One region of the Caballeronia sp. LZ019 genome, then DNA from elsewhere that is predicted to be linked to it. Evidence: riboswitches for the same ligand, from Rfam matches in the RefSeq annotation. Region 1 holds a riboswitch; the other holds the start of a gene.
The links. Region 1 has a riboswitch for cobalamin ahead of cobW (cobalamin biosynthesis protein CobW). Riboswitches for the same ligand answer to the same signal wherever they lie in the genome.
Positions count from the first base shown of each region.

Region 1 (10,988 bases):
CGCCGTGAACGCGCTTGCTTCGGAGACCGAATGATGAGCGGACGGCTCTACGGCCTGGGCGTCGGTCCCGGCGATCCCGAACTCATCACCGTGAAGGCGTTGCGGCTTCTCAAGTCCGCGCCGGTCGTCGCCTACTTCGTTGCAAAGGGAAAGAGGGGCAACGCATTCGGCATCATCGAATCGCATCTCGACGCGGCGCAGACGCGGCTGCCGCTCGTCTATCCGGTCACGACCGAAGCGCTCGAACCGCCGCTTTGCTACGAAACCATCATCAGCGCGTTCTACGACGAAGCGGCGCTCGCCATCGCCGATCATCTTGAAGCCGGGCGTGATGTCGCGGTGATCTGCGAAGGAGACCCCTTCTTTTACGGCTCATACATGTATCTGCACGATCGCCTCGCCGGACGCTTCGACGCGCACGTGGTTCCCGGCGTGTGCTCGATGCTCGGCGGCGTATCGGTGCTAGGCGCGCCGCTCGTCTATCGCAATCAGAGTCTCAGCGTGCTATCGGGCGTGTTGTCCGAAGACGAACTTCGGCGCAAGCTCGAATCATCGGATGCGGCGGTGGTCATGAAGCTCGGGCGCAACTTCGAGAAAGTGCGCCGGGTGCTGATCGATCTCGGGCTCGACAAGCGCGCGCTTTACGTCGAACGCGCGACGATGGCGAATCAACGCATCGTGCCGCTCGATGAAGTCGATCCGATGGCGTCGCCGTATTTCTCGCTGCTCGTCGTGCCGGGGAAGAAATGGCAGGCATGATCACGCGCCCGACCGTCGCGATCGTCGTGCTCGGCGAAAGCGCGATGCCCACTGCCCGACGCATTCAGGCCCGCTACGCCGGGTCGCTCGTGCATGGTCTTGCGAGCCGCGTCGCCGCTGACGTTGCATACGACGATTTCGGCGCGTACTTGCGTACGCTCTATGCAGCGCATACCCCCATCGTCGCGCTGTGTTCCGCAGGGATCGTGATTCGCGCACTCGCGCCCTGCCTGACCGACAAGCAAGCCGAACCGCCGGTCCTCGCCGTCGCGCAGGACGGCAGCGCAGTCGTGCCGCTCGTCGGCGGGATGAGCGGCGTCAACGTGCTTGCAAGAGAAATCGCCGCGGCGCTCGACGTTCAGCCCGCGATCACGACAAGCGGCGAATTGCGCTTCGGCACATGTCTGCTTGCGCCGCCGGAAGGTTATGCGCTGGCCGATATCGAACGCGGCAAGCGCTTCGTCTCCGACTTGCTCGCGGGCGAAACGACGCGCATCGAAGGGCATGCACCGTGGCTCGATGACGCCGATCTCCCGCGCAATGCCGATGCGCGCCTCGCCGTGCGCGTCACGCCGCATATCGATGCACGCGAAGATGACCTCGTGATTCATCCACGCTGCGTGGTGGCCTGGGTGCACGACATCGGCGGTGCTGTCGCTGAACGCGTGCGCGACGCGTTGCGCGAGCACCGCTTGTCGCCGCTCGCGCTTGCTGCACTCGTCGCGCCGATGCACGCAATGAAAAGCGAGGCATTCACGAGTGCCGCGCAAGCGCTCAACGTGCCGCTGCGTTTCAGCGATGCCATGCCTTCGCAAGACATAAGCATCACTGTCGCCGACAAACCAATCGATATCCTAACTATCGGCCGCGCGCGCGGCGCCCTGACGGTGATCGGTCTCGGTCCGGGCAACGCCGAATCGATGACGCCGGCATCGAAGGCAGCGCTCGCCGCCGCAGAAGACGTGCTCGGCTATGAGACATATCTGCGCATGGCAGGGCCTTATCGCGCCGGTCAACGCGTGCACATGACCGACAACCGCGAGGAGTTGCAACGCGCGCGGCATGCGTTCGAACTCGCAAGCGCCGGGCGCAACGTGGTCGTCGTTTCATCGGGAGACCCCGGCGTGTTCGCGATGGCCGCCGCCGTGCTCGAAGCACTGGACGAAGGCCGCGCAACGCATCCGGAATGGAACGCGGTCAAGCTGACGATCCTGCCGGGCGTATCCGCATCGCTTGCAACGGCTGCGCGCGCGGGCGCACCGCTCGGCCACGACTTCTGCGTACTGTCGCTATCGGACAACCTCAAGCCGTGGGACATGATCGAGAAGCGCATCATGCATGCGTGTGAAGCCGATCTCGTGATGGCCTTCTATAACCCGCTGTCGAAGGCGCGACCCTCTCAGTTCGATCGCGCGACGAATCTCGTGCGGCAGCACCGCGATGCAGCGACGCCCGTGGTGCTCGGCCGCGACGTCGGGCGTCCCGGTGAAACGATGCGCATTGTCACGCTCAGCGAACTGCATGGCGGACTCGTCAACATGCGCACGATGGTGATCGTCGGTTCATCGCGAACGCGCGCGTTCGGCGACTGGGTTTATACGCCGCGCTGGTATTGAAGCAGCGCATCCGCCGATACGCATTGCGCCCGCCACGACAGCGCCAACGCCTTAGCCCCGCCGACGCGCACCGGCCCATCATCGAAATCGACCACGACGATTCGATCCGCAAGCGCGGGTGCGGCGGGCCGCTCATTCACGCGGCCATCGGTCAGCAGCCATAGCCAGCGGCGCTGGCTGGGCCTGCGTCGCGCAGCGCGTGCCAGCACCGTTGCCGCGCTCGATATGCCTAGCGTGAGCGGCGATCCGCCACCGCCGCCAATCGGCGCGATCCATCGCTCGTTGAACCAATGCGCCGCGCCCGGTTGACGGAGCACTTGCGCGCGACCGCCGCCGAAGCATACGAGCGCGACTTCGGCGCGCTCCCGATACACGCGGTCGAACAGCGCGATCAACATGCCTTTCGCGCGTGCCAGACGCTCGCCGCCGACCATCGAAGCGGAGCAATCGAGCACGAAGCAATGCAGCGTGCTCGCATCGCCATCGGTGCGGCGAAAGCGCAGGTGGTTCGCATCGAACGGCAAGGCGCGCTTCGCTCGCAACGTCGCCATCCAGTCGATGCGCGCGCTCTTCGCGCCATCGCGTGCAACGTAGCGGCCTCTTGAACGCGCGTCCTGCCATCGAAGACGATGCGCTTGCGCATCGGCGTCGAGCCTTCGATGGCTCAGGCTTTTTTTGCGGCGAGCGGCCTGACTTGCTTGACCTTCGTCACGCCGACCGGCTCTGGCGGCACGTAGCCCCATTCGCCATCTTGCGCGCTCGCTCCGTCCGAACCGTTGGTGCCGTTCGTGCCCTTCGTGCCGTTCGCCCGGCGAGGCGGCGTTTCATGCGGCGGCGCTTCCTGCTCCCGGCGTCGATGACGCAACACGGCCTCGGCCACGCATTCGACGTGCTTCGTCTCGACGCGATGCGCGCCTTCGAGCGCCGCGAGCGCACGCGCCGCGCGCAGCATCACGAGGTCCGCGCGCAGGCCATCGACTTGTGCGGCGATGCAAAGCTCACTGACGCGCGCATGGACGGCATCGTCGAAATCGAAGTCTCTCAGCGCCGCGCGCGCCACATCGATACGCTCGCCGAGCGCCGCCTGATTGTCCGCGTGAAGTTCTCGGAACGATTCGGGATCCGTATCGAATGCGAGGCGCGACCTGACGATTCGCTGCCGCACGCTCGCATCGAAGCAATTGTCGAGTTCGACCGCAAGCCCGAAGCGGTCCAGCAATTGCGGACGCAGCTCACCTTCTTCCGGGTTCATCGTCCCGATCAGGACGAAGCGCGCATCATGGCGATGCGAGATTCCGTCGCGTTCGATGATGTTCACGCCGCTCGCCGCCACATCGAGCAGCTGATCGACGAGCGGATTGGGCAACAGGTTGACTTCGTTGAACATACAACACACCACGATGCGCTCTCGCCAGAAGACCCGGCGAGAAGTTCACGCCGCCGTCACGCAATGCGCTCTGAATGTCGAGCGTGCCGATCAACTGTTCTTCGCTTGCGCCCAACGGCAAGGTCACGAGGCGTCCTTCGGGCAGGAGTTCTGCAAGCGCGCGGGCGGCAGTCGATTTCGCTGTGCCGCGCGGCCCGCTGACCAGCACGCCGCCCAGAGAAGGATCAACGGCCGCTAGCAGCAGAGCCTGCTGCAACGGCGCCTGACCGACGAGCGCGGTGAAAGGAAACACTGGAAATGAAGAGGTTTCGTTCAAGTCTGTCGGCTCTCGAGTTGCTGCTCGACATCGAGCAGATGCTGCGTCACCGCCTCGCGATAGTCGCCCGGCTCTTGCCACAGGCCGCGCTCCATCGCTTCGAGCAAACGCTCGCAGATCGACTGCAACGCGTGCGGATTGTGCCGGGCGATGAAGTCGCGCGTGCCGGCATCGTTCACATAGGCATCGGTGACGAGCGCATATTGGTGATCGGATACGACGCGCGCAGTGGCGTCATAGCCGAAAAGATAATCGACTGTCGCAGCCAGTTCGGATGCGCCCTTGTAACCGTGGCGCTTGACGCCATCGATCCATTTCGGATTGACGACGCGCGCACGCACCACCCGCGAAATCTCTTCGTTCAACGTACGAACGCGTGGCGCTGCGGGGTTGCTGTGATCGGCGTTGTACGCCTGCGGTTGCACGCCCGACAGATGACGCACCGCCGCCACCATGCCGCCTTGGAACTGGTGGTAGTCGTTCGAATCGAGAATGTCGTGCTCGCGATTGTCCTGATTCTGCAAGATCACGTCGAGCGATGAAAGACGCGCGCCGAAGCTCGCGCGCGCTTCGACGCCGTCGCCACCTTGCGAATACGCGTAGCCGCCTGTGCTTTGATAGGCCTCTGATAAATCGGCGTCGGTTTGCCACTGACGCGCATCGATCAGTTCCTGCAAGCCCGCTCCGTATGCACCGGGCTTCGTGCTGAAGACACGCCAGCCCGCACGGCGACGCGCTTCGGTTGTATCGACACCGCGGCCGATGAGTTCATCGCGCTCGCGCAAGATCCGCGCGCGAATCGGGTTCACGTCGTCGGGCTCGTCGTCGAGTTCGGCAACGGCTTGCACGGCCGCGTCGAACAGATGCATGAGATTGGCGAACGCATCGCGAAAGAAGCCCGATACACGCAGCGTGACGTCGACGCGCGGACGATTGAAGATGGTGATGGGCAGAATCTCGAAGTCCGTCACGCGATGACTGCCCGCCGCCCATTTGGGCCGCACGCCGATGAGCGCGAACGCCTGCGCGATGTCGTCGCCCCCCGTGCGCATCGTCGCGGTGCCCCACACCGACAAGCCGATGGCACGCGGATAGTCGCCGTGGTCCTGCACGTGTCGTTCAACCAGCATGTTCGCGGACTTGAGCCCGAGCGACCATGCGGCTTGCGTCGGCAAGGCACGCGTATCGACCGAATAGAAATTGCGACCTGTAGGCAGGACGTCGGGCCTGCCGCGCGATGGCGAGCCGCTCGGTCCCGGCGGCACGAAGCGCCCTTCGAGACCGCGTTTGAGTTGCATGAGTTCTTGTGGTCCGCACGAATCCAGGCGCGGCAGAACATCGCCTTTCAGCCGTTCGAGCACCAGCCTCGTTTGTGGACCGGGCACTTGCGCATCGTCTTCGAGCAGTTGCATCGCGAGACATTCGAGGCGCTCGCGCGTGTCTCCCTCATGACGCCACGGTGCAGTACTCACCGCTTGTAATGCTTCAGGGCGGGGGCCGCTCCATGATGCGGACCAGTCGGCGTCGAGCGGATCGAAGGTATCGCCCAATTGCAGATCGCGTGCGAGCGCGGTGATGAGGCCCGCGTTCGCACCTTGCCCGTCGCCTGCCGGAAAGCGTCCTAACGCAAGCAACGTATCGCGGCGCTGCGCGCCTTGTGGCGATACCCCGAACACATGCAGGCCGTCGCGAATCTGCGCTTCCTTGAGTTCGCAAAGATAGGCATCGGCCCGCGTGAGCAAGGCATCTTCGCCGGCGATGTCACGCGGCGCATCGAGGCCGAGTTCTTCATGCAGCCTGTGTTCGACGATGCTTTCGAGTATCGACTTGCGCAACAGCTTTGCACGGCGCGCATCGACCATCAACGCTTCGTAGTATTCGTCGACTTGACGTTCGAGGTCCTGCAATGGCCCGTAGTTCTCGGCACGCGTGAGCGGCGGCATCAGATGATCGATGATGACCGCCTGCGCGCGCCGCTTCGCCTGACTGCCCTCGCCCGGATCGTTGACGATGAACGGATAGAGATGCGGCATCGGGCCGAGAATCAGGTCGGGCCAGCACAATGCGGACAATGCCACGCTCTTGCCCGGTAGCCATTCGAGATTGCCGTGCTTTCCGACATGCACGATGGCATCGACACTGAAACGCAAGCGCAGCCAGAAATAGAACGCCAGATACGAATGCGGCGGGACGAGGTCGGCGTCGTGATAGCTCGCGTAGTCGCTTCGTTCACGCGAACGCGAAGGCTGAATGCCGACGAAAACTTCGCCGCAACGAAAGCCTGCGATCATGAAGCGGCCGCGTCTTATCGTCGGGTCGTCTTCGGGTGCTCCCCATGTCGCTTCCAGCGCCGCGCGCGCATCGGCGGGCAGCGCGTCATACGCTGCGCGATATTCTTCGAGCGACAGGCTTTGCAGCGCGGGCCGGAGATCGCGCACGACGGGATCGTTCGTGACACCTTGCGTCAACGCTGCGATGAGCGCATCGCCGTTCTCGGGGATATTGCCGACGCGATAGCCTTCGCGCGCGAGCATCGACAGAATATTGATGGCCGATGCCGGCGTATCGAGACCCACACCATTGCCAATGCGCCCTTCGCTCGCCGGATAATTCGCTAGCACGAGCGCGATGCGTTTGGCCGCATTGGGTTTGTGCCGCAGCGCGCACCAGCGCCGACTGAGTTCCGCGACGAAGCGCACGCGCTCTGCATCGGCTTGATAGCGCACAACGTCCACTTGCGTATGCGGACAGTGATACGCGAGCCCTTTGAAACTTACTGCGCGCGTGATGATGCGGCCATCGACTTCGGGCAAGGCGATATGCATTGCGACATCGCGTGAATTAAGGCCCTGATTGTCCTTTAGCCAGTCGTCGCGATTGCCCCCGCTCAGAATTACCTGCAGCACGGGCGCATCGCCCGCAACTTCGAATGCTTCGCTTTCGCCGATGACGCCTGCAGCGAACGCCGTGGTATTCAGCACGAGCGACGCATGATGCTCCGCACACAAGCGTGCAACCACTTCACGGCTGACGCTTTCCTTAAGCGATGAAATGGCAATCGGCAGCGGATTAAGGCCTTCTTTCTCGAGCGATTCGACTAGCGCATCGAATACTGCAGTATTTCCCGCCTGCAGATGCGCGCGATAAAACAGCACCGCGACGACGGGCGCGCCTTCGGTCCATCGCGCGCGCCAGTCGTCGATCACGGCGATATCGCGCTCGGGATGATAGATCGCGACAGGAGGCAATGGACACGGCGGCTGCGGCTCGCGTCCGAAGCCGAGCGCATGAAGAGCGATCGCGCGCAAAAATGCCTCTGCGTTGCGCGCACCGCCTTCCCGCAAATAACGCGACAACACACGGCAGAACGCGGCATCGGCCGTGCTCTTGGCGATCAGATTCGGGTCTTCGGTGAGATCGCCCGAGAACATTGCGAGCACTTGCTTCTCGCTTCTCGCAAGCGTTACCAGCCGCTCGATCCCATAAGGCCAGTACGATTCGCCGCCCAGGTGATCGACGATGACCACTTTCGCATGACGCACGACATCGTCGATATAAAAGTCGACCGATGCGGGCTGGCGCAAGAACGACTGATTAGCGAGCCGCACTTCGGGAAAGCCGGCTTCAAGGCGCGGAAACACGCTGGCCAGCAGCGCGAGCGTCGTGTCAGCGGAACTCAGAACGACGATCGGCGCGCGCGTCTGTTCGATGCGTATGACGCCCGCGGCATCGTCGACGAAGCCGCCGGGCGTCGTGCGTAGCAGATGCATCGTGTCAGGCCTGCACGAGCGAATTACCGAGCGCGGCGTCGAACGCGGCCTGAAGCGCCTGCTGATCGAGGTCTTCGCCGATCAGCACGAAACGGCTCGCCGCTTCGCCTTCGGACCAGCGTCGATCGAAGTAACTGTCGAAACGACGCCCCACGCCTTGCACGACGAGACGCATCGCAGCGCCGGGGAGTGCCGCAAAGCCCTTTACACGATAAATGGTATGTTGCTCGACGAGCGTCTGCAACGCAGCGATCGCCTGCTCGCGCGACTCGATGCGCGCTTTAACCACGACAGAATCGAACTCGTCATGGTGATGATCCGCGTGGCCTTCGTCATCGACTGAGCCATGGTGATCGTTCCGCAGATGAATCGACTCTTCCGATGCCGATTGCAAGCCAAGCAATGCATGCAGATCGAGCCGGCCCATTTGTGCAGGGACGATCTTCACTTGCGGCGGAATCTCGGGACGTATGAGTGTTTCGACTTTGTGGAACGCATCAGCGTCCATCAGGTCCGTCTTGTTCACGATCACCAGATCGGCCGATGAAAGCTGATCCTCGAACAATTCATGCAGTGGCGATTCATGGTCCAGATTCGGATCGGCCTTGCGCTGTGCATCGACTGCAGCGGGATTCGCCGCGAACTGTCCGCTTGCAGCAGCGGGACCATCGACGACGGTGATGACGGCATCGACGGTAAACGCATTCTTGATGGACGGCCAGTTGAACGCCTGCACGAGTGGCTTCGGCAACGCAAGACCGGACGTTTCGATCAGCACATGGTCGATGCGGTCTCGCCGTTCCAGCAATTGCTCCATCACGGGGTAGAACTCTTCCTGCACCGTGCAGCACAAACAACCGTTCGCAAGCTCATAGAGATTGCGGTCGGCAGACGCCGCTTCGTCATCGCAACCGATGCCGCAGCCTTTCAGAATCTCGCCGTCGATACCGAGCTCGCCGAACTCATTGACGATCACCGCCAGGCGCAAGCCCTGCGCATTCGACATGATATGGCGCATCAAGGTAGTCTTGCCGCTGCCGAGAAAGCCGGTCACGACGGTGACGGGAATCTTGCGGGTTTGCATTGTTGCTCCGTGGCGTGTGTGCGTGCGCGGCGCCGCTCGAGGCATCGAATGCGGATGGAACGGGAAAGGCGCACGGCTTCGTGATCATGAACCGAGCCGCATCCCCGCGGCATGGGTCCTGGCGAAAGTCTGGCCGGTATCCGGGCTTGCGACTCATTACGCCGCCTTCCTGCCGTTGGCAGTGGCGTTTAGCGCAATGCGCGGTATCGTCAATACCGATACCGCCAGTCGCTTACCGTTGCGGGGGCAGCGCAGGTTGGCGCACGCCATACGCATGAAATGGCTAAGCGCTCCCTGCTTCCCGTTTGACTGTGCGCGAAAAGAAGCTCGCGCACGAGCACCAGACTGCGTGAAAGTCTAGGCTTAGCGGACACGAGCGTCAAGGAAACACGCGCCTTAAAGAAGCGCCTATGGTATCTTTGGCCCGCGACTGGTGCTCGCGCGTTCGAACGCAACGCGCAGTTAAACGGGAAACAGGAAGCCGTGTTTCTGGACGAATCACGCGCCAGCCTGTGCTGTCCCCGCAACGGTACGCGACCGGCGGCTTGTGCCATGCAATGCCGCGCACGGTGCTCAAATGCCACTGCCGCGCAGGCGGGAAGGCCGCACGATGAGGTCGCAAGCCCGGATACCGGCCAGCGCAGGGGACGAAGCGCATTGCGTGATTTCATGCGGCGCGCTTCGCCGAACGCCGCGCATCCGCGAGGGACGCATGCACGGCGCAAGCCGCCATTTTCTTTTCGATGATGACCATTAGCGCGACCCGGCGCCATCTTGCAGTCGGCATCGGTTGCAGGCGAGGCGCGAGCGCAGACGCCATCGAGCATGCCGTACGCACGGCGCTCGACGAAGCCGCGCTTTCATTCGATGAAATCGCCTTGGCCGCAAGCATCGACGCTAAAGAATGCGAAGCTGGCCTGCTGGCGTTTTGCGAGCGTCATCGTTTGGCTTTGCATTTTTTTAACGCGGAAGAAATTGCTATAGCGCCGGTGAATTACTCTCGCCAAGCCGCCAGGCACATGAATGTCGACGGCGTGTGCGAGCCTTGCGCCATATTGGCGAGCGGCGGCGGACGGCTCGCACTCGGAAAGACCATCGTCGGCGGCGTGACCGTCGCGATCGCAATGAAGAACGCGCCATCAGACAAGAACGCCCCATGAAAACCGACACCGAATCGCATTTGCGGATGACGCAGCGTCGCAAGGAAGGCCATGAAAAGAAGCAGGCCGCCGCCGATCACGAGAAGGGCCTGTTGATCGTGAATACCGGCAATGGCAAGGGCAAGACCACAGCCGCGTTCGGCATGGCGGTGCGCGTGCTCGGCCACGGCATGAAGCTCGGCGTCGTGCAGTTCATCAAGGGCGCGTTGCATACGTCCGAACGGGATTTTCTCGGCGCGGCAGCGAACTGCGATTTCGTCACGATGGGCGATGGCTATACGTGGAACACCCAGAATCGCGAAGCCGATATGGCGACCGCGCGCAAGGGATGGAACGAAGCGCGCCGCATGATCGAAAGCGGTGAATATCAGATGGTTGTGCTGGATGAACTCAACACCGTGCTCAAGTACGAGTATCTTCCGCTCGATGAAGTGCTCGATGCTCTGAAGGGCCGACCCGCGATGCTTCATGTGGTCGTAACAGGCCGTCATGCGCCGGAGGCGCTCGTCGACATTGCCGATCTCGTCACCGAAATGCGGCTCGTGAAGCATCCATACCGTGAGCAAGGCGTCAAAGCGCAACGGGGCGTCGAATTCTGATGGCGCGCTGCCCTGCACTTTTCATCGGCGCAAGCGCCTCGCATCAGGGCAAGACCACCGTGACGGCTGCGCTTGCCCGTCATCATGCGCGGCAAGGCCGGCGCGTGCGCGTCTTCAAGACGGGGCCTGATTTTCTCGATCCGATGATTCTCGAACGGGCATGCGGTTCGCCCGTTTATTCGCTGCATCTGTCGATGGTCGGCCTCGATGCATGCCGCGCGATGCTTGCACAAGCGGCGCGTGAAGCCGATCTTATTCTTATCGAAGGCGTGATGGGCCTGTTTGATGGCACGCCCA
Region 1 covers NZ_JARTVZ010000002.1:611,144-622,131, reverse strand. Annotated here, with positions in the region: gene P9255_RS05800 (precorrin-8X methylmutase) at 1-34, shown strand, start outside; gene P9255_RS05795 (precorrin-2 C(20)-methyltransferase) at 31-759, shown strand; gene cobJ (precorrin-3B C(17)-methyltransferase) at 747-2,375, shown strand; gene P9255_RS05785 (VWA domain-containing protein) at 2,354-2,926, opposite strand; partial or broken gene P9255_RS05780 (ATP-binding protein) at 3,040-4,078, opposite strand; gene cobN (cobaltochelatase subunit CobN) at 4,075-7,848, opposite strand; gene cobW (cobalamin biosynthesis protein CobW) at 7,853-8,932, opposite strand; cobalamin riboswitch at 9,046-9,292, opposite strand; cobalamin riboswitch at 9,347-9,587, shown strand; gene P9255_RS05765 (cobalamin biosynthesis protein) at 9,676-10,092, shown strand; gene cobO (cob(I)yrinic acid a,c-diamide adenosyltransferase) at 10,089-10,691, shown strand; gene P9255_RS05755 (cobyrinate a,c-diamide synthase) at 10,691-10,988, shown strand, end outside.

Region 2 (10,988 bases), on a different contig from region 1:
TTCTCGGCGGACGCCTCGGTTACGTGGTGTTTTACAAGGCGAGCTACTATCTCGCGCATCCGCTCGATGTCTTCAAGGTTTGGGAAGGCGGGATGTCGTTCCACGGCGGCTTTCTCGGCGTCACGCTCGCGATGGTGCTCTTCGCGCATCAGCGCAAGCGCACGTGGCTGCAGGTGACGGATTTCGTCGCGCCGATGGTCCCGCTCGGTCTCGCGGCGGGGCGCCTCGGCAACTTCATCAACGGTGAACTGTGGGGCCGCGTGACCGACCCGACCGCGCCGTGGGCCATGCTCTTCCAGCACTCATCGAATGACGACGCCGTCTGGCTCGCCAAAAATCCGCAACTGGATGCGCAATGGCATCTGACCGAAATCTTTCAGCGGTATCAGATGCTGCCGCGCCATCCGTCTCAGTTGTATGAAATCGCGCTGGAAGGCATCGTGCTGTTCATTCTGATCTGGACGTTCTCGCGCAAGCCGCGTCCGATGGGCGCCGTATCCGCGCTCTTTCTGATCGGCTATGGACTCGCGCGCTTCACGGTGGAATTCGCGCGCGAACCGGACGATTATCTCGGCCTGCTCGCGCTCAATCTTTCGATGGGCCAGTGGCTTTCTCTGCCGATGGTCATCGCGGGCATCGTCATGATGGTGTGGGCGTACAAGCGGCATCGGCGCGTGCCGGCCAACGCCGCCTGAGCACGGGCTCGTTCAACGCCCCATCTGCACGGAGCCGGATACGTCGACGGTCACCATCGTCGTGCCGGCTTCCAGCGCCATCGGCGCGGCCATCTTCGCATCGGCGTTCATGCCGCGCGCCTGCATCATCATCACCGGACGCGGCGCAACGCCGCTTTGACCGACGTTCACTTCCCGAATCGTGAAGCTGCTGTAGCCGAATGCCTGCGATGCAGCCTGCGCCTGCTTGCGGAACGATTCGATGGCCTGCGTCGAGAGCTTCTGCGCGGCGGCGCGCTGCGCTTCCGGCGACAGCGAGAACGTGACGTTGCCGACCTGCATCGACGAACTCATCTTGCCCGCGAGCTTCGACGCCGCCGCGAAGTCATGCGATTCGAGCACGACTTCGGTACGCCCCCGCCACGCGGATATCTTGCCGTCGCGGTCCGTCGACGGATACACGCTGAACGCACCGCTTTTCGCCGTGACGCCATCGACGCCCTTCGCCTCGCGCAACGCGGCCTCGGCACGCTGATTCAGCGTCGTGGTGAGCGATGAAGGGTCGGCGGCTTCCTGCTCGTAGAAGAGCGTGATGGTGACGACATCCTGCGGCACTTGCGCACTGGCCTGAGCCGACAGCGAGAGCACGCCCGAAGGCTGCGGATTGGTAATGACCGTCTGCGCAGCGGCAGTGGCCGAAAAGGTGAGCGCGGCGCTCGACATCGCAAGAGCGAGTGCGGCGGCGGTTTTCTTGTTCATCATCGAAGGACTCCGGCCTGTAACGTCGCGCGTTTCGCGACGCCCTTTAGGCGGTCCGGCCGCGTCCTTAGTTCCGATTCCCGGCGAGCCGTTCGGTAATAAAACGCCACTGCGCATCCGTGACAGGCGTGATCGACAGCCGGTTGCCGCGCGCGAGCACCTGCATGTCGGCGAGCGCCTCGTGTGCGCGCAAATCTGCAAGCGAAATGAGCGGGATCTTCCTGACGAAGCTCACGTCGACGAGCAGCCAGCGCGGCGTGTCCGGCGTGGACTTCGGATCGAAGTAGGGGCTTGTCGAATCGAACTGCGTGGGATCGGGATAGGCCGTCGACGCCACCTTCGCGATGCCCGCGATACCCGGCTCCGGACAGCTCGAATGATAGAAGAGCACGCCGTCGCCGACTGTCATCTGGTCGCGCATGAAGTTGCGCGCCTGATAGTTGCGCACGCCCGTCCACGGCAAGGTTTTCTTCGGCGCGTGCGCGAGATGATCGATGCTCGCTTCGTCCGGTTCGGACTTCATCAGCCAGTAGCGCATGAGGGAGCAGCAAGAGTCGACGATGCAAATGAAAACGGCATCGGTGAAAACCGATGCCGTCTGGGTAAGGTCCCCGCCTCAGCCGCTAGGCCGGCATCCTGAACCTGGGTTCAAGATTGGTCGCGGTAAGCAACACTTCGGGTACATCAGACTAAGTGACGCGCGCGCCCGTGTTACAAGGTTCCGCAACCGTGCCAATGTGACATTGGTTCAAGGAATATATGACCTTGGCGCACCAGGCAGGGAAACATCACTCTACACCAATCATTTGCCTTATGCAGCCCCCGGCCATCGATCGCGCGGTATCTTTTTTTCATTGACACCGCGAGGGTGATTAGATCAACCCATCATGCAGATAACCTGCACTTACTGCACTTCGTACTGCGCGATGACCGCGCCCAACTGCTGGTTCATCGAGTGCACCGTGCGGCGAATTTCTTCGGCGGGGAAGGCCTCGCCGTGACGCACGCTTTCCTGCAGACGCAGCAATTCGGACGCCAGCGACAGCGCGGCCATCACTGCGATGCGGTCCGTGCCGCGCACGCTGCTTGCATTGCGGATCTTGTTCATTTCCGCATCGACGCGGGCGACCGCTTCGCGCAACGCGGCTTCCGTTTCAGGCGAGCACGCGAGGCGATACGGTTGCCCGAGGATGGATACTTCGATCTGCGTGGTCGTCATGCCTTCTCTCCGTGATGGTGAGCGCCCTGCATCTCTTCCGCATGCGCATGTTCGTGCTGCGCGCCGCGCGATGCGTGCTTTTCGGCTTCGGCGTTGAGAAGGTCCAGTTGATTGTCGCTTTCCGCGTGCTGCGTCTTGCCGCGCGGCAGTTTTTCGAGGATGGCGTTCAAGCGCACCTGAGCGTCGTCGATCTTCGCGGAGAGCGAGTCACGCTCGGCTTGCAATGCGTCGCGCTCGCTTCGCACCTGCACGAGTTCGTCCTGTACGCCCGCGTAGTCGGCGCGCAATTGTTCGAGTTGCGCTTCCAGCGCGAGACGCGCCTGATTGTGGCGCTCGCTGATCTTGATCAGCCGGCCGATGTTTCCTGACAGTGATTCGAGTTCGTTGAGCATGTGCTGCGTCCTCTAAAGACCTGGCATTTTAGCGCGGTTCAAAGCAGCGTCCGATAATTGTCTCGTTTCGAGACGTAACAACCCCGGAACATGCGTGCATCGCCATGCATTCGTGTGTGGAAAGAGCGAGCGTGCGCGTTGATTGCAAGCGGCTGGGACGGCGCGCGTTCTTGACGGCCCCGATGCCCGCTCCTAAACTTGCCGCACTTTTGGTGCTCGCGTCCGCTTCTCTCGCGGATGCAGTCAAACGGGAAACAGGGAGCGAAGTCCACGGCGCATGACCGGGACGCGTCAACCTGTGCTGCCCCCGCAACGGTAAGCGACCGCAACGCAAGTTGCAAGTCGTCCCTCGCACGTTTCTCGCGTCGCATCGCATGGTTCATCGTCATGCGTGCGCCCTGCAGGAAGCGTGTCGACGCCACTGCGCGCCATGCGCGGGAAGGCGGGACGAAGCGTCGCCAGCCCGGATACCGGCCAATCGTCCAGCGCGTCCATGTCATGACGACCGGCGCGCGCGTCGCGCACAGACCTCGCGGGGAGCGGGGCACGCGCCAGCCCCGAACTGGAAGTCTTCACGCATGGTTCCATCTCCGTCCGGCACGAGGCGTCGCGCCGTTTGCGTTGCGGCGTGCGCCGCGTTCAGCGTGCTGCCGGTGCAATCCGCGCATGCCGATGCCGCCGATGCCGCCGCCCAAACACTCGCGCCCGTCGTCGTGACCGCGACGCGCAGCCCGCAGCCGCTCGCCGATTCGCTTCCGCAGACATCGCTCTTCGACCAGCAGGACATCGCCGACACCAACGCCGACGATGTGCTCGGCCTCATCGCGCTCGCGCCCGGCGTGCAGATCACCCGCAACGGCGGGCCAGGCGCGAATTCGGGCGTGTACATACGCGGCGCGGCGTCGTCGCAATCGCTCGTGCTGATCGACGGCGTGCGCGTGGAGTCGGTATCGCTCGGCGCGGCGCAGTTGTCGCAGCTAATGCTCGATCAGACCGATCGCGTCGAAGTCGTGAACGGCAATGTATCGGCGCTGTATGGATCGAATGCGATCGGCGGCGTCGTGCAGATCTTCACGAAAGAGGGCGATGCACACCCGCCGCGCTTCCACTTCGAAGCCGAGTACGGCAGCTATCACACGCAGCGTCAGTCGGCGGGCGTCGACGGCGCGCTCGACGCCGATGGCCGCACCACGTTCAGCCTCAACGTGTCCCGCGAAAAGACCGACGGCTTCTCGTCGATCGATCCCGCGCTTGCGCCCAATGCCAACCCGAACGCGAACGGCTATCTCAACGAAAGCGTCGCGGCGACGCTGCGCCACAAGTTCACCGACAAGTGGGACGCGGGCGTGCGCTTTTTGCAAGCGAACGGCGTCGACAGCTTCGACGATGCCTACGGCTCGCCGACCGACATCAACAAGACGCACGACCGCGTGCGCTCGGCGTCGGTGTTCGCGAACGGCAAGCTGACCGACCGCTGGACCACGCACTTCACGATGGCGCAGGGGCAGGACCGCGCGAACATCGAGCAGAACGGCGTCTATACGAGCCGATTCAACTCGGAGACGCATCAGTACCTCTGGCAGAACGACTTCAGGCTCGCCGATGCCCACAAGCTGCTGTTCGGCTACGAGCATCTCGATCAATCGCTCGATTCGGATCAGCTGAGCGCGCCGGACCGTCACGTGAATTCGGTGTTCGCGGGTTACGTGGGGCGCTTCGGCTCGAGCGAGGTTCAGGCGAACGTGCGTCACGACCAGTATTCCGATTTCGGCGGCGCGAACAGCTACTATCTCGGCTACGCCTACAGGTTCGATGCCCACTGGCGCGCGAGCGCGAGCTATGCGGTGTCGTTCCGCGCCCCGAGCTTCGATGACCTCTACTATCCGTTCAGCGGCAATGCGTCGATTCAACCGGAGCGCAGCCATTCGGTCGAAGCGGCGTTGCAGTACGCATCGGACAAAGTGGGCGTGCTGCGCGTGACGGCATTCCAGACGCGCTATTCGAATCTGATCGATTACGTATCGGATGGCAGCGGCTTCTATATCGCGCAGAACGTGGGGCGCGCGAAAGTGCAGGGCGTCGAGGGATCGTGGGCGGGGCATGTGGGCGCAACGGATCTACGCGCCGGTGTCACGTTCCAGAATCCCGTTGACGAGACGAATCACGAAGAGCTGACGCGACGTGCGCGGCGCTTCGCATCGCTGTCGGCGCATCGATCGATCGGACGATGGCGCGTGGGCGGCGAGTGGATCGTGAGCGGCGCGCGCAGCGATTACGATTCGACGCTTGCAGGCTACGGCGTGGTCAATCTGTCCGCGCGCTATGACATCACGAAGTCGTGGTACGTGAGCGCGCGCATCGACAATCTGTTCGACCGGGACTATGAACTCGCTTACTCGTACAACACGCCGCGACGCGGCGCGTATATCACACTCGGATGGCATCCGTCGTGAGCATGACGCCGTCATCGAGACGCGATGAACGCTAGCCGCGCCGCCGTCATCTGGCTCGCGCTCGGCGCGATGGCGCTCGTCATGCTCGTGGCGTCGCTTGCGCTCGGCAGCGTGAATCTGCCGATGTCGCGTGCAATCGCCGCGCTGCTGCACGCGCATTCCGCCACGCCCGATATCGCCGATGACATCGTCCTTACGTTACGTTTGCCGCGCGCTTTGGCTGGCTTTGCATCGGGCGCGCTGCTGGCGCTCGCCGGTGCGCTGCTGCAAGTGCTGCTGCGTAATCCGCTCGCGGAGCCGTACGTGCTCGGCGTATCCGGCGGCGCGGCGACCTTCGCGCTTGCCGCGATGCTCGCGTCGATGCCGTGGTGGGGCGTCGACCTTGCCGCGTGCATCGGCGCGTTCGTGTCGATCGTGCTGGTGCTCGGCCTTGCGCGCAGGCATCTGTGGCACGGCGAGCAGGACGCATCACCGAGGCTGTTGCTGACCGGCGTGGTGATCGCGGCGGGATGGGGCGCGCTCATCACGCTGATACTCAGCGTTGCGCCGGAGAACCGGCTGCGCGGCATGCTTTTCTGGCTCACCGGCGACCTCAACGGCGCAGCCACGCCCTGGCCCGCGATGATCGCGCTCGTCGTGGCGCTTGCCACGATCGTGCCCGTCGCGCCGCAACTGAACGTGCTGCTGCGTGGCGATGCGGCCGCGCGCGCGCTCGGCGTGCCCGTCGAACGATTGCGCCTGCGCGTGTATCTCGTGGCGTCGCTTGCGGCCGCGGCCGCAGTGACGACGGCGGGGACCATCGGCTTCGTCGGGCTCGTCGTGCCGCATCTCTTGCGGCTTGCATGCGGCAACGATCAGCGCATGCTCGTGCCCGCCGCGCCGCTGGCCGGTGGGCTCGCCGTGATGAGCGCCGATCTCGCCGCGCGCACCGTCATCGCGCCGGGGCAGTTGCCGGTGGGCGTGGTGACGGCGCTCGTCGGCGTGCCGATGTTCCTGTGGATGCTCTTGCGCCGCCCGCGATGAACACGCTCCGCATCGACAAGCTCACGCTCCGCGCTGGCGACCGCACACTGGTCGATGAACTGAGCGCGACCATCGCGGCGGGCGAAGTGTGGTGCATCGCGGGGCCGAACGGCGCGGGCAAGACGACGCTCATCGGCGTGCTCGCGGGACTCGCGAAACCGGCGGCGGGCGGCGTATCGCTCGATGGCCGCGCACTCAAACAATGGCGCGCGGCGGACCTCGCACGGCATCGCGCGCTGATGCCGCAAAGCACGCACGACGCGTTCAGCGCGACTGTGCTCGACACCGTGCTGCTCAACCGTTTTCCGTATCTCACCGGCTGGGGCTGGGAAAGCGACGACGACCGCGCCGCCGCCCACGCCGCGCTCGATGCGCTCGGCCTCGCCGCATTCGCATCGCGCGACGTGCTGACGCTGTCGGGCGGCGAACGGCAGCGCGTCGCGCTCGCCGCCGTGCTGTGTCAGCACGCGCCGCTGCTTTTGCTCGACGAACCGCTCGCGCATCTGGACCTGCATCATCAGATCGATTGCCTGCATGCGCTCGCGAAAGCCGCACGCGATGAACGCCGCGCGGTCGTGCTCTCGTGCCACGATCTGAACCTCGCGCGCCGTTTCGCCACGCATGCGCTGTTGCTCGACGGCAAGGGTGGCGCGTATGCGGGCCGCGTCGCCGATGTCCTGACGGCCGAGCGCGCGAGCGCCGCGTTCGGCTATCCGCTCGTGCTGATCCGCGATGGCGGGCATGAGGCGCTCGTGCCTCGCTTTCCCATTTGATCATTTCACCAAGGAACAGCCCATGTCCATACCGATGCCCCGCGCGCTCGATCGCGCCATCGAAGCCGACCTGCGCCGCATCATCGACATGAAGACGAAGCCGCCGGGCAGCCTGGGGCGGCTCGAATCGCTGGCGCTGCAGATGGGCCTGATACAGGGCGCGACGAAGCCGCGCGTCGAACGTCCCGCGATGATCGTCTTCGCGGGCGATCACGGCATCGCGGCGGAAGGCGTGAGTCCGTATCCGCAGGAAGTGACGGCGCAGATGGTCGCGAATTTTCTGAGCGGAGGCGCGGCGATCAATGCGCTCTCGCGTTCCGTCGGCATGACGCTCGAAATCGTCGATGCGGGCGTTGCGACGCCGATACCCATCGATCAGGGATACGAACGATTGTCGCTCGGCCCCGGCACCCGCAACTTCGCACGCGAAGCGGCGATGTCGCGCGACACGGCGCTGGAAGGCATCGCGCGGGGCGCGGCGCGCGTGCGGCATCACGCGTCGCTCGGCACGAACGTGATCGGCTTCGGCGAGATGGGCATCGCGAATACATCGGCGGCGGCGTGCCTGATGAGCCGGTTGTGCGCGTTGCCGATCGACGATTGCGTCGGACGCGGCACCGGTCTCGACGATCGAGGGCTCGCGCATAAACGCGACGTGCTGGCCCGCGCGCTCGCGTCGCGCGAATCGAGCGGCGATGCGATCGATACGCTCGCCACTTTCGGCGGCTTCGAGATTGCGATGATGACGGGCGCGTATCTCGCTGCAGCCGAGGCGCGCATGACGGTGCTCGTCGACGGCTTCATCGCGAGTTCGGCGCTGCTCGTCGCGTCGAAGATCGCGCCGGAGGTGCTCGACTATTGCGTGTTCGCGCACGCATCGGACGAGGCGGGGCATCGGCGCATGCTGGCGCATTTCAGTGCCGCGCCGCTCCTGCAACTCGACCTGCGTCTCGGCGAAGGCACGGGCGCGGCGCTCGCGTTGCCGATCCTGCGCGCGGCCGTCGCGTTCGTTGACGAGATGGCGAGCTTCGATTCGGCGGGCGTATCGAACAAGCAAGACGCGCAGCCATGAGCCGCGCGCTCGACGAGCTGCGCTACTTCTTCACCGCGCTCGGCTACTTCACACGCGTGCCGGTGCCACGCTGGGTCGGGTTCGATCCCGGTTATCTGAACGCGGCGGCGCGCTACTTTCCGCTCGTCGGCGCGATGGTCGGCGGGGTCGCGGCCCTCGTTTATCTCGCGGCGCTGCACGTGTTTCCGGCGGGCGTGGCGGTGTTGCTGTCGATGGCCACGACGCTCGTGCTGACCGGCGCGTTCCACGAAGACGGCCTCGCCGATTGCGCCGATGCCTTCGGCGGCGGCTACACGCGCGACGACGTGTTGCGCATCATGCACGATTCGCGCATCGGCGCGTTTGGGGCGATTGCGCTCGTCATCGCGCTGGCGCTCAAGTGGCAGGCGCTGGCCGCCTTGCCGCCGATGCGCGCCGCGACGCTGATGGTCGCCGCGCATGCCGCGAGCCGCGCGTTCGCGATCAGCTATCTCGTGACGCTCGACTACGTGCGCGCCGAAGGCAAGGCGAAGCCGGTCGCGCAGCGCATGAGCGCGATGCCGTTCGCGCTGGCAATGGCGTTCGGCTTGCCGTGGCTTTTCACGTTCGGCTGGAAGTTCGCCTTCCTGACGATCGTCGCTCTCGCATCGATACGTTTCATCGCAGGACGCTACTTCGTGCGGCGCATCGGCGGCTATACGGGCGATTGCCTGGGCTTCGCGCAGCAGGTGTTCGAAATCGCGATCTATCTCATCGGGCTCGCATGGATCTCGTACTGATACGTCATCCCGCTGTCGATATCGACGCGGGCGTGTGCTACGGCCAGACCGACGCGCCGCTTCTTCGCGATGCGAACGAAACGGCGGGCGGCTTGCTTGCGCGGATGCGTGCGCTGAACGTGCCCGATTGCATCGACGGATGGCATTCGAGTCCGTTGCGCCGATGCGCGTCGCTGGCGCATGCGCTCGGATCGGCCAGCATCGATGCGCGTCTCGCCGAGATGCATTTCGGCGCGTGGGAAGGCTGCGCGTGGAACGACATCGATCGCGCGATGATCGATGCGTGGGCCGCCGATCTCGAACATGCGCGTCCGCATGGCGGCGAAAGTCTCGCGCAGTTCAGCGCGCGCGTGACCGACTGGTTCGACGACGCATCCGCCGATGCTTCGCGCACCATGCACGTCGTCGCCCATGCGGGCGTCATGCGTGTTCTCGCGGCGCGCTTGCTGCGGCTCGACCATGCGAACGTGCTGCAGTGGGCGCTCGATTTCGAAGGGATCGTGTGGCTTCGCCGTATGGATGCGGGGTGGATCGTCGTGCGATGGAACGCCTGAGCGTCGCCGTCAGCGCTTCCTTCGCGCAACATCCAGATCGCGACAAAGCTCCGCCGCACCGAGCGCGATGCGCGGCGTCGGTCGATTGATGACGTCGCCATCGATGCCGAACAGATTGCCGCGCGCCACCGCGGTCATCGACGTCCAGCGCTTCCATCGATCCAGCGCCGGCAGCGCGCGATCCGGCTTCGTGGCGCCGGGCGTCGCGGTGACGATGGCTTCCGGGTTGGCCGCGAGCACGGCTTCGGTCGATATCGTCGGCACGCGCGGCGCTTCGGCTGCGAACACGTTCTCGCCGCCGCACAAGCCGATGACTTCGCTGAGCACGTTGTCGCGATTGAGCGTCATCAGCGGATCGTCCCAGACCTGATAGAAGACGCGCACCGGCGGCAGCGCGGCGTACTTCGCACGCAGTTGCGCGATGTTGCGTGTGAAGGCCGTCGATGCGGCACGCGCGTGCTCTTGCGTGCCGAGCAGTGCGCCGAGCTTGTCGATGCTCGCGGCGATATCGTCGAGACGCTTCGGCTCGCTGAAATAGAGCGGAATGCCGAGCGCTTTGAGGCGATCCATCTGACGCGCGGCATTGCCATGCCGCCACACGACGATCAGGTCGGGATGCAGCGCGACGATGCGTTCGAGATCGAGCGCCTTGTTGTCGCCGACGCGCGGGATCGCCTGCGCTTCCTTCGGGTAATCGCTGTAACTCACCGTGCCGACGATGCGCGCGCCGCCGCCCGCCGCGAACAGCAATTCGGTGACGTGCGGCGCGAGGCTTACCACTCGCGTCGCCGGAGCGGGGAGGGTGACGGGCGCGCCGGTGTCGTCGGTGACGGTGATCGCGGCCTGAGCGTGCATCGCGACGAAGAGGGCGACGAGCGCGACGAACCTCATGCGCGAATCTCCGCGAGTGCGCGTTCGAGCCGCGCCCAGTCGCCTTCGCTGCCGGCCAAGCCGATGCGAAGGCTCGTCGTCATTCCCGGTCGGTCGAACAGACGCGTCCAGATACCGCGCATCGCCAGTTCATGTTGCAGCGAAGGTGCGCGCGGCGTCGGCGTCCACGTAAAGAGCGGCGTCGCGCGCACGTCGAAGCCATGACGCGCGATGAGGGCGGCGAGACGCGCGCCATCGCGTTTCAGGCGGTCGCGGGTTTCGTGCTGCCATGCATGGTCGGCGAACGCCGCGATCGTCGCATGACGCGCCGGGCCGCCGACGGTCCACGCGCCGAGCGCATCGCGCAACGCACCGGTCATGGCGGGCGCGGCGAGCACGAAGCCCGCGCGGATGCCCGCGAGCCCGAAGAACTTGCCCACG
Region 2 covers NZ_JARTVZ010000005.1:1,964,611-1,975,598, forward strand. Annotated here, with positions in the region: gene lgt (prolipoprotein diacylglyceryl transferase) at 1-695, shown strand, start outside; gene P9255_RS22635 (SIMPL domain-containing protein) at 708-1,433, opposite strand; gene P9255_RS22640 (EVE domain-containing protein) at 1,501-1,971, opposite strand; RNA gene ssrS (6S RNA) at 2,038-2,220, opposite strand; gene P9255_RS22650 (cell division protein ZapA) at 2,338-2,652, opposite strand; gene P9255_RS22655 (ATPase) at 2,649-3,044, opposite strand; cobalamin riboswitch at 3,238-3,538, shown strand; gene P9255_RS22660 (TonB-dependent receptor domain-containing protein) at 3,623-5,497, shown strand; gene P9255_RS22665 (iron ABC transporter permease) at 5,522-6,520, shown strand; gene P9255_RS22670 (ABC transporter ATP-binding protein) at 6,517-7,293, shown strand; gene cobT (nicotinate-nucleotide--dimethylbenzimidazole phosphoribosyltransferase) at 7,316-8,365, shown strand; gene P9255_RS22680 (adenosylcobinamide-GDP ribazoletransferase) at 8,362-9,123, shown strand; gene cobC (alpha-ribazole phosphatase family protein) at 9,108-9,677, shown strand; gene P9255_RS22690 (cobalamin-binding protein) at 9,687-10,568, opposite strand; gene cobD (threonine-phosphate decarboxylase CobD) at 10,565-10,988, opposite strand, start outside.
Region 2: it holds a riboswitch for cobalamin, as region 1 does, so the genes downstream of both, P9255_RS22660 (TonB-dependent receptor domain-containing protein) here and cobW (cobalamin biosynthesis protein CobW) in region 1, are expected to answer to the same signal.